Regions from separate parts of the Paenibacillus sp. J31P190 genome, predicted to be linked through region 1. Evidence: riboswitches for the same ligand, from Rfam matches in the RefSeq annotation. Region 1 holds a riboswitch; the other holds the start of a gene.
The links. Region 1 has a riboswitch for cyclic di-AMP ahead of AC58U0_RS29225 (CAP domain-containing protein). Riboswitches for the same ligand answer to the same signal wherever they lie in the genome.
Positions count from the first base shown of each region.

Region 2: linked by a shared signal. The riboswitch ahead of AC58U0_RS30000 (stalk domain-containing protein) and the one ahead of AC58U0_RS29225 (CAP domain-containing protein) in region 1 are both predicted to bind cyclic di-AMP.

Region 1 covers NZ_JCAUAS010000023.1:5,036-10,357, forward strand. The annotation lists gene AC58U0_RS29215 (glycoside hydrolase family 18 protein) at 1-107, opposite strand, end outside; gene AC58U0_RS29220 (YheC/YheD family protein) at 377-721, opposite strand; gene AC58U0_RS29225 (CAP domain-containing protein) at 1,052-1,702, opposite strand; cyclic di-AMP (ydaO/yuaA leader) riboswitch at 1,708-1,840, opposite strand; gene AC58U0_RS29230 (RnfABCDGE type electron transport complex subunit D) at 1,951-2,745, opposite strand; gene AC58U0_RS29235 (FAD:protein FMN transferase) at 2,747-3,628, opposite strand; gene AC58U0_RS29240 (FMN-binding protein) at 3,640-4,071, opposite strand; gene AC58U0_RS29245 (XapX domain-containing protein) at 4,315-4,473, opposite strand; gene AC58U0_RS29250 (FAD-dependent oxidoreductase) at 4,779-5,322, opposite strand, start outside.
Region 2 covers NZ_JCAUAS010000024.1:16,510-21,831, forward strand. The annotation lists gene AC58U0_RS29985 (CapA family protein) at 11-1,027, shown strand; gene AC58U0_RS29990 (DHH family phosphoesterase) at 1,081-2,316, shown strand; gene AC58U0_RS29995 (hypothetical protein) at 2,372-2,542, shown strand; gene AC58U0_RS30000 (stalk domain-containing protein) at 2,685-3,476, opposite strand; cyclic di-AMP (ydaO/yuaA leader) riboswitch at 3,481-3,633, opposite strand; gene AC58U0_RS30005 (hypothetical protein) at 3,796-4,086, shown strand; gene AC58U0_RS30010 (PspA/IM30 family protein) at 4,113-4,739, shown strand; gene AC58U0_RS30015 (hypothetical protein) at 4,796-4,957, shown strand; gene liaF (cell wall-active antibiotics response protein LiaF) at 4,912-5,322, shown strand, end outside.

The DNA.
Region 1 (5,322 bases):
TTGGGTTCTCGGAGTTCATTGACGGCGATAATCCGATTGGCATTCACACCATAACGACCTGAAATCAGCCATAGATTCTCTCCTCTTTGCACCACATGAATTTGCACTTTTATACCTCGCTCTCGCCTTAAACTTCTATCTGTACTTTATTCCGCTAATGTCTCTAGTGATTTGGGCGAATACCCAATTTAATGGAATCAAATCCACTCTATTTCGGTACAAAGGTATTCCGTCGCAAAGGTGACCAGCGTATCTATAATCTTTATCAACAGAATACTGTCCGATGTCATTAAATGATGACTGATATAGAAAGGCCTTCCTACGATTTAGTAGAAAGGCCCTTTTCTATATCAGTCGTTTATTGTGTTTTCTATAATCAGCGAACAAAAAACGGATTCTTTGATAATTGAATGATATATGTTGTTTTAGAGCCTGAATTAAGGATTTTCTGATATAACTCAGAGGGTGTTGATGCATGATTTGCTTTTCCTCTTACTCTAACAAACTTGTAATGTTTAGCCGCGCGCCAGGCTTTAATAATGCCCTTTCCTGTATGCTGCGTATTAGCTTTGATATATACCGAGTTATACTTTTTCAAAAAAACAGAAAATGTAGAAAGGTTGAAAATCATTGTTGGTGGTAGGTATTTAGCAATTTCAGGATACCTCGAGTAAAAGCGATGAAGGTTCCACTTAGCCAGCCGGGCTAACTTAGATTGCATGCCATCAATCCTTTTCCAGCGTTTATTAGACAGCATATTATGCTGATCACAGGATGGATACGACTTCAGCGGAGTAAAACTGATATTGATCGTACTTCCTTAGTGTTATGTATACAATTTAGAACATCAATTTCTTGAGATAACCAGGAACAATACGGCTCACCTTTTGCTCTTTTCATAACAAAACAACCCCGTAATCTTTCAATTATTACAACACCAGACGTGTGAACCTGCCTTGGAAATCAGAACATCCGTTAATTTAAAAACAAAAAAACCAGCAAACACAAGGTTGCTGGTTTCTCTTGAAATATTCTGCAGACATACGCTGCTTTAGTTACTAATGAATTCCTGTACCCATTCGCCGTTATAGAACGCAACACCGATTTGGGTGAAGTTGGGGCTAAGAATGTTTTGACGATGACCTGTGCTGTTCATCCATGCTTTCATGACAGCTTCAGGCGTTTGTTGACCTTTCGCAATGTTTTCACCTGCGTAGGAATAGCGAATGCCATATGTGCTCATCATATCAAAAGGAGACCCGTAGGTCGGCGAGGTATGATCGAAATAGCCGTTGTTGTACATATCCTTCGCTTTGTCCAAAGCCATGGCTGTAAGTGAGCTGTTGCTAGTTAATGGACGAAGTCCTGCCTTAGCTCGTTCTTGGTTAACTAAGTTAACCACTTGGCTAGCAAATGCTGATTGGGATGGCGCAGTCGTAACTGTCGTTTTTGTACCTGCATTTGTACTCGTGCTTCCAGGGATGTTGAGGCTCATACCTGACCAAATCACGTTCGGATTGGCAACCTGAGGGTTTGCCTTAATAAGCGAAGATAGGCTTATACCATACTTCTGGGATATTAACCACATGGTATCATTACCTGATACTGTGTGAGTTGCTGGTGCGGCCATTGCCGCGCTCGATCCTGCGAGAATGCTCAATCCTATTGCGCCGGTAACTACGAGCTTTTTGTAACGTTTCAAAATAAACCTCTCCTTTTTGCGGCCTGCGAGGTTAGCTGTCGGATTCGGATCAAAGAGTAATCACCCGGCCGCAGATAGCGGCTTCACCCCAAATAATGGTTCCCCCGTGCTTGCTGGAAGCTTCGGCCTTCTGAGTTATTTGATCCACAGGATCTTACAAATTGTATCATGTGAAATCATGGAGAACATGACTCAAAATTTTCCAAGAGCATCCATTACGTTTGTTCGCATGTAAATAATCCCCTCATTCAATTAATATATCCAGTGGTATTCCTAAGCTTCGGTACAAGTAAATGATATAAGTTCCCGATAAGCAATCCTATAAATAAGTACATCAAACCTCCAAAAATGCTATAAATAACTGCACCCACGATCGCGCTAAGGATGCCAAAAATGACTTGATCCTTATTTTTTGCCGGTGAAGTAGGCGGATCTGTAAGCATAAAAAGAGCAAAGAAAAGGGATGCATTAATAAAAGGCGATCGAAGTGCGTCAGTGGCGTCTCCGACATCAATAATCCCCATAATCAATAATAAGATGAAATAAGTTCCTAGAAATGAAAAAACTTGATGAAATTTGTTTACTCGGTTCGTCACCATGTATCCGCCAATCAAAAGAAACACAACTGTCCATGTGGGAAGATCCCCGAATGCGCCCCACCAGCTTTGTCCTGTTCGAAAGAAAAGGATGGATAGCAGCAGTCCGAATGCCGCTGGATTGAAGATTGGTTTTTTCTTATAGACAAATAAATGTTTCGACAAAATAGCCATAATGGAAGTTGCAGCAACAATATACCATGAGGAAGTTGTGCTTAAGATTAAAGCTATGATTAACCCGGTTATTACCGCACCATCCGGCATCATTCGCTTCCTTTTGGCAATACGGGAACAAAGAGTATCCACGGCTGAAGAAGCAACGACGGCAATGATACTATTATAAATGCCTCTAATATCTAGTGACCATATGGAGGCTATTAATAGAAAGGCAACCAAGGAAACTATGACATATCCCTTTGGCGTTTTAATCCATTGGTTAACTGTCAATTTATGTACCCCCTACTCTATATATTAGTAAATCGGATGATATCAAGATTCCCTTGAGATCAACTTGTTCTATTAACGTTCTCCCGCGGTCCAACCCCAATAAGAAGAAGGCCGTCGAGAAGGCGTCCGCCATCATAGCGAAAGGGGCGATGACGCTGCAGCTGACCCATTCGTCCGGTGATTGTTTCGTTTTGGGGTCGATGATATGATGCATACCGGCTTTTAATTCGCTCTTGCGCTCGTAACTTCCAGAGGTACAGACCGCCTCATTCGATATTTCAACCGTTTGAATGATTTGTTCTTTGTACTCGGGATGCTGAATGCCAATTCTCCACTTGCTGCCGTATTCGTCTACTCCCCCAGCATAGAGGTCACCGCCAGCATTGACGACAAATCCTTCAAAACCTTTCAACTCGTTTGCGGCCAAGTCGATTGCGAATCCTTTAGCCACGGCACCTAAATCAATCACCATCGGCTTCCGCAAATACAATGTACGATCCTGCTCATTTAAGATGATATCCCGATAGGAAGCGGAACCCACTGAGGAGCTTTGAATGGTTTCCCCAGTTAAATAATGCTGATTGAATCCCAGTTCTTCCATCGCTTTTCCCACCGCAGGATCAAATATCCCATTCGTCCATTTCGCCACTTCCAAACCAAACTTCAAAGGCTCAAATAAAAACGGACTTATCCGAACGGGAGTTTTTATGACTCGACATGCCCCCATCAATTCACTATCTAGACTGAAACGGCTGCAAGCTTGTTCGACTTTCCGAAATGCCTCAAAAGCCCGATCAATGGCTGTTTCTGTCTGATCCTTTGATTTCCGAGTGACGACCTGTATATCTACAACGGTATCCATAAATAATTTCGTTTTTTTCATGATTTTGTCCATTATGAGTTTCGCGCCTGAGAAAGCGCATCTTGTACGGCATCTTTAAATGCTTGTGCGCTGTACGTTGCGCCCGATACATTCCGTACCTGCGCACTTTGTTTTTGTACCACTTCTTGAGGCAGCCCTACAACATCATCAATTGTATAATGCATGGCAAAATGGCTGATTTCAACATCAGTAATTTTATCGCTTTTAATGGTGACAGCCACCTGAATTGATCCACGTCGATTGCTTCCTGTCCCCGTATAGGTACCCTCTTTATAAAGTCTATTTATTTGATTGCTTTTAGTTTGTGTAACTTGGACTTGTTGTTGTTGTTGTAGTGGTTGCTGAATCGTTGCCTGAGTTTCCGTTGCGAAATATCCGGCGGCATAAATAGCTCCAATAGCTGTTGAACACAGAGCGACCCACTTTTTGTTCATTTTTGCCATGTGAATCCCTCCCATATATCATGTTTCATCGATAGTTTCATTATATGGAGCAACCATTAAAATTTTCTTAAGATTAACTGAAAGTATTCGGTGTTATTGTTAGCTTGGAGAACTAAAAAACTCCCATCCCCAAAAAGGGATGAGAGTAACACGTCCGCTTGTTAGCGGAGTTAATCGATTTTGGCAGCTCTTTATTCAACGTTTAACGACAAAACTCCTCCTTTTTCTAATTCGTCCTGCTTCCTATTTTAGAAACAATTCCATTATCTTGCCGCCTGCATAAATACCTACTATTCCTAAAATACCTGAAAGTACAGGCGGTGCGGGCAAAGGCAGCTTTAGCACCTTGAATAGAACGCCAATAATTAAACCTGCTCCTAATGACAACAGAAGCTCCTTCATACTTTAGACACCTCAATGTTTGACTGCATCCTTAATTTCGATGGCTTAATTGCTTAGCATATTACTTGTTGCTTTCGATGTTGACTGCGATCGCACAGGCTGAGGACCTTTTGTCATACTGACATAGTGTTTAACCACATGTAGGACCGTTCTCAATAATTTGCTTCAAAGGGCTGACAATTATTACAATAATCGAAACAGGAATCGGGTAATGCTGCCTCCCAAGTAAACTACCGTCACTTCTTCACCATTTTCAAGCATATGAAAAACATTAAGAAGCCCTTCACATAGGAAACATTCCTCCATCACCGCTTCACCTCTATGCCATTAGGTGCGAACAATTTGATGGCAAACACTTCAAAGTAAGGCGAACCATAAGTAGCTATGAAATCAAACCGGATTTGGGCTACGCCTTTCGCATTCACCTTATGTTTATTCAATGTGAGATAATTCCCACTGATCTTAATTTCCCTCTCGGTTCCGTCTCCAAAGATTAAAGTAATAGCGTAGTCCTTAATCAGAGGTCTAATCGGATCATCGAAATGCTCCAAATCCAGTTCGGAATTGAAAACAAGTTGGATTTCCTCCAAATCTTTAGGTGCAGCAAAAGTAAATTCCAACCATTCATGTCCTTCTGTTCGTTCAGAAATCCATCCATTTGGCAAGCCATAGGGTCTGGAATAACCGTTGATGACGTTCATAGGTTCAAACATGTTTTGAGCAGGTTGCAGTTCCTTAAAGCAAATGCTCTTATTGAACTTCTTCAATTTAGAGGGTACTTCCGGTCTATAATGGAAGCTGACTGCACCTGTGATTTTCTCTTCATTACCGTACACGGCAAGGCTCTCA
Region 2 (5,322 bases), on a different contig from region 1:
GAGGATGTTTTTGACTGAAATTCAAATAGCAGCCGTTGGAGATCTTATGGTAAAACGTTACATCATCTCTGATGCCAAACTGCCTAACGGAACTTATTCGTTTGACCCTCTTCTAAAAAAAGTAGCTCCGTATCTGAAGCGAGCGGATTTGACGATCGGAAATCTCGAAACCACCTTTGCCGGAAAAAAGGGGAGAGCACCCCTGAAATCGCATGGTCCATTATTCAAATGTCCGGATGAGCTGGCTCCAGCCCTTAAGAGAGCTGGTTTCGATGTACTAATAACGGCAAATAATCATTGTATGGATTTTGGCGCCGAAGGTCTGCTTCGAACGCTGCGGATTTTAGATCAAAATGGGATTCATCATACCGGTACATTTAACTCCGTAAAAGGGTCCAAGGAATATCTCATCAAGGAAATTAAAGGAATAAAAATTGGAATCCTTTCCTATACAAATGGGCTCAACGGTATTCCTATACCAACAAATAAACCGTGCATGATTAATCTGGTTCAAACGAAAAAAATCGTTCAGGATATTCATAAATTGAAAAAAAATGTAGATCTGGTGATCGTATATTTGCATTTCGGAAACGAATACAGTCATTCTCCAAACTTGCAGCAGAAGCAATTGGTCAAACTTTTGTTTAAACATGGAGCGAATATTATTTTGGGATCGCACCCGCATGTTCTTCAACCGTTAACCACTCGAGGAAAGAAACAATTCGTTATTTATTCGTTAGGTAATTTTATATCTACTAAACTAAAGAATAACGACTATACACAGAGCAGTATTATTCTTAATATTAGTGTCAAAAAAGATGAAGAAGGGAAAGTAGGCATAAACGGGATTCATTATATCCCGACTTTGGTACATCGAAACCTTAATAACGGTCGCCAAAAAACCGAAGTTATTCCAATTCGAGAAGCGTTGAGTGGAAACAATCCAAAAATAAAAGCAAATCAGCGAGAACGAATAAAAAAAATGGTAGAGCATTCGATCAAAATATTGAAGGGGAACACCGAATAAAGTGACATGATCAAGGGTACCTTAATGGGAAACATTAACAGGATGGTGTGTCCTTGTATCATTTGTATACTCATAATGATCTGGATGGCGTAGGTTGCGGTATAATAGCTCGATTAGCATTTGGTGAAAAGGTAGAAATTCGATATAACTCTGTTGGAGGGTTGAATCTACAAGTAAAACGCTTTTTAGAAAAATCAAGAAAAAAGAACTATTTGTTTATCACCGACTTATCCGTGGATGAAACGAATGAACAAGGACTTAACGAGTTTGTGAAATCGGGTGGAAAAGTTAAACTGATTGATCATCATAAAACCTCGCTTCATTTAAACAAATATTCGTGGGGAATGATTCAGGTCGCGTATGAAAATGGGAAACTCGCTTCTGCAACTTCTCTATTTTATGAGTATCTGATCCAGAACGGATTGTTGAAGCCTATGAGGGGATTAGATGAATTCGTCGAATTGGTCCGTCAGTATGATACATGGGAATGGGAACAAAATGAATACATCAAGGCTAAGCGATTAAACGATCTCTTTTATTTAATTTCTATCGAAGAATTTGAGGAGAAAATGGTGGCTCGCATTCAGGAAAGCGAGAACTTTGCATTCGATCCCTTTGAAGAAAAAATTTTGGATATGGAAGAAGAAAAAATCGAACGCTATGTGCGTAGAAAAAAGAGAGAAATCATTCACTCCCGTATAGATGATCATCATGTAGGTATCGTTCATGCGGAATCCTATCATTCTGAACTTGGAAACGATCTAGGCAAAGAAAATCCTCATCTGGATTACATCGCAATCATGAATATGGGCGGTAAAAAGATAAGCTTTCGAACGATTCACGATCACATCGACGTCTCGGAAATAGCGGGTCTTTATGGAGGAGGGGGCCATGCGAAAGCTTCCGGTTGCTCTATGACAGAAGAAGCCTATCAATGGTATGTAGCGAAGCCATTTCCGATGGAGCCCATTCGCTCTGATGCGAACAAAAATACATTTAACACGAAAAATTCTGTTTATGGATCACTTTATGAGAATAGAATCGAACAACAAGTTTTTATTTTCCCTTCTGGAGGCAGGTGGGAAGTCGATGTGGATGGGGTCGAATCCAACCAATATTTTTCTACTTTTGAAGAGGCAGAGCGTTATGTTAAAAGGGATTATGCTGCTTGGCTAGTTCGGGACGAAACGTATGTTGCATTCTTAATGGAGCATATAGCGGCAAGAAAAACAAAAACCCTCGAGGGTAGTTTAGTTAAACAAGGAGCAACACCGGATCCAGATAACTAGGATAGAATGCAAGCCACCTTCTCATACTAACTATGAGACAATGGAGGTGAACGCTATGCCCAAAAATGACGCCGATCCCAAGTATGACCGCGAAGATAACAAAGCAGATAAGAAAAACAATCAGCAAAATAACGCTAATTTCATGGAAGAAGCTCAAACGCTATCGAGCAATGAGGCACCTGATTACGTCCCAAGTTTAAATGGTATCCCCAAGAATCAAGTTTAAGTAACTGCAGGCTGTTCTTCTCATCACTATAGGATGGGAGAGCAGCCTTTCTGATTTTATCTGGTTGTTCCACGCTAAATAAAAAAAGCTGATTTCTTGAGAAGTAAATCTCAGAAATCAAGCTTTTTCTTATTTAGCCATTTTAATTGGATAGTTTGTAAACTTTAATGGTTTGGATACCAAACTTCTGCAAGGATTTCTTGGATCCTGGGATAAAGATATCAACACGTTTGCCTTTGATTGCACCGCCTGTGTCTGTTGCATAAGCATACATGCCGCCTGCAGGTAGGCCATTGAAATTATAACCTTCTATATAGAGCTTACTTCCAAGAGGAATCACCGACGGATCAACTGCAACGGTTCCAATACCTAATGGATTCCCCAAATAATCAAAAGCTCCGTAGCCGCCATTCTCAGATGGATCTGCTGAATAGGCAGTAGATTGAAACAATTCATAATCCGGCGCATGCTTATTGCCATCTTTACTTAGAATAGCTAATTTGCTGCTAGCGTCCCACTGAACGGGAATATCGGATGCTTTGCTTAGAAAACGAAGAGGCACGTATACGCGTCCATTTTGGAATTCTGCATGTGTGTCCATCTCGACACGGTTGCTATCGATCTCAGCTTCCTTTTGTCCAGAAACTAAGGTAATCGAATGCTTGTCGTTATTTAGCGTGACCTTGATCTCATCGCCTTCTCTTTGCCACTTCACGTCATAACCAAGCTTCTCCGTTACGAAACGAATCGGTACTTGGGTAGAATGATTGTCATCTAGAAATGGTTGAGCATCCGGAAATTGAACCAAGTCATCATTGACTTGCACTTTCACATCCATCTCAGCGGCATGCGCCGTAAATGGGGAAAGAAAGCCTCCTGCCAACACTGTTAAAGACACAGCAAGGCTAGTTAACCCTTTAGTAATTGTATGCAATTGGTAATCCTCCTTCAATGAGCCTTCGAGGTTAGTTGACGGGTTCGGGAAGAAGGTTCTCCCTAGTCTGCTCCTTTGAAGAGCAAATATTCACCCCATGTAAATCGTCCCCCGTACCGGCACTTTGTCTGTGCACCGGACTCGGCTTCAAATAGTTTAGCATTCGAGGTTCGGCGGGACAATGACCAAAATATGGATGGAGGTCTTAGAGCGTACTGGACTTAGGTCTAGGTACAAAAACAGTCGCGAGTCCGTTTTGACGTATAGCTGTTTCAGGTACGATAGAAGCATGAAGAACACGTGAAGGGCGGTAAGCAGAATGAGTATGGATCGATCAAAAGGGTTGGCACTAGTTTTAATCACGGCAGGTTTACTTATTTGTCTGCATCATTTGGGTGGTCATGTTCATTTAATGGGCTTTTTATTCCCGGCAGCTATGCTTGGATTAGGCTATGTAGGGATTAAGAATGGGAAGAAAATTGGATGGTTTTTCGCCGGCTTGGGCGGCTTGATACTGACTATTAAACTATCGGGCTTCATCGCGATTGCGTTCGCAGCATGTTTAGTGGTGTATGGTATTCATTTATTGAAGAAACGGAATGAATTTTAAATCAACAGAAATGGAGGTGTGACAACATGAGTATATTGGATCGCATTGGAAAGATGGCAGAAGCAGCATGGCATGAAACGGCCGGTAAGCTTGATCACTATGATCGGGGGAGCAGCATGATCGAGAAGCTGGAACAGCGCTATCAGGAGGCGCTGCAGCGAACTATTGAGCTGCGAAGCCACAGTGTGAACGCAGAGGAGATGGCTCAGCTGCGCGGCGAGCAGGCCGAGCTGGCAATGCGTGCCGGCGATGAAGAGCTCGCGCGGCTCGCGCTGCAAGAGAAGCAGCGCGAGGAAGCCGCTTGCAAGCACTACCGCGCGCAGTACGCGAGCAGCCAGGACGTGTGCCTGGCGCTCGCGGATGAACTGCGCGGGCTGCGTGCAGGGCACGCAGCCGAGGGGGTGCAGCCGCCGAGCAGCGGGCTGCACGAGAAAGAGGCTCGCGATACTTGGCGCGAGCTGGAAGTGACCGGCCGCGAGCTCGGCCGGGAAGCGCTCCAGGGGCTGCGCATTGCTAGCCGCCTGTCGCAAGAGACGCTGAAGGAAGCCGGCGGCAACCTCCAGCAGGAACTGCGCACGCTGCGCGGCAAGTTCCAGCAGGAGTGGCAGCAGCATCGCTCCAGCGATGATACTGATCCGCGCGGCAAGAAATAGCCGCGTGTTATCCCTCCAGCGCCTGATAAGTAGGCGCTGAGGAGCCCTTGACCTCCATGATTCATACGGAAGCCTTGCTGCGCAAGGATTTGCATCTTGGAGGTCGTCCATTCTTATGGTATGCTAGGAATCTATATGAACTAATTAAAAGTCAGCCAGAGGAGGTGCAGCGATGGGAGAAGAAACTAAAAGCAACCGTAACCGCAATACAGCACTAGTGCTGATTGGAGCCGGTCTTTTTTTGCTTCTAGATCATACGATAGGCTTTTTCCCCATTCTTGCCATTATCCTCATCTTGCTAGGCATTCATCGGGTCCGTTCACGCAAAGAGCGCAAAGGTTATGTACTGATCGGCATAGGGGCAGTGATTTTATTCGGTGATCACATTACTATCGTGTTCTCTATTGTTTTAATTTCGCTAGGATTGTTTTTCATACGATCTAAGCAAGTACACAAAGACGATACGTACATGCAAAAGCAGAAATTGGTGGATAGCGTCCGTTTAGGCCGTGAGCCTTGGATTTTAAGGAACAGTTCAACTTGGTACATTATTGGAGAAACCTACATTGATCTTTCACTTGCG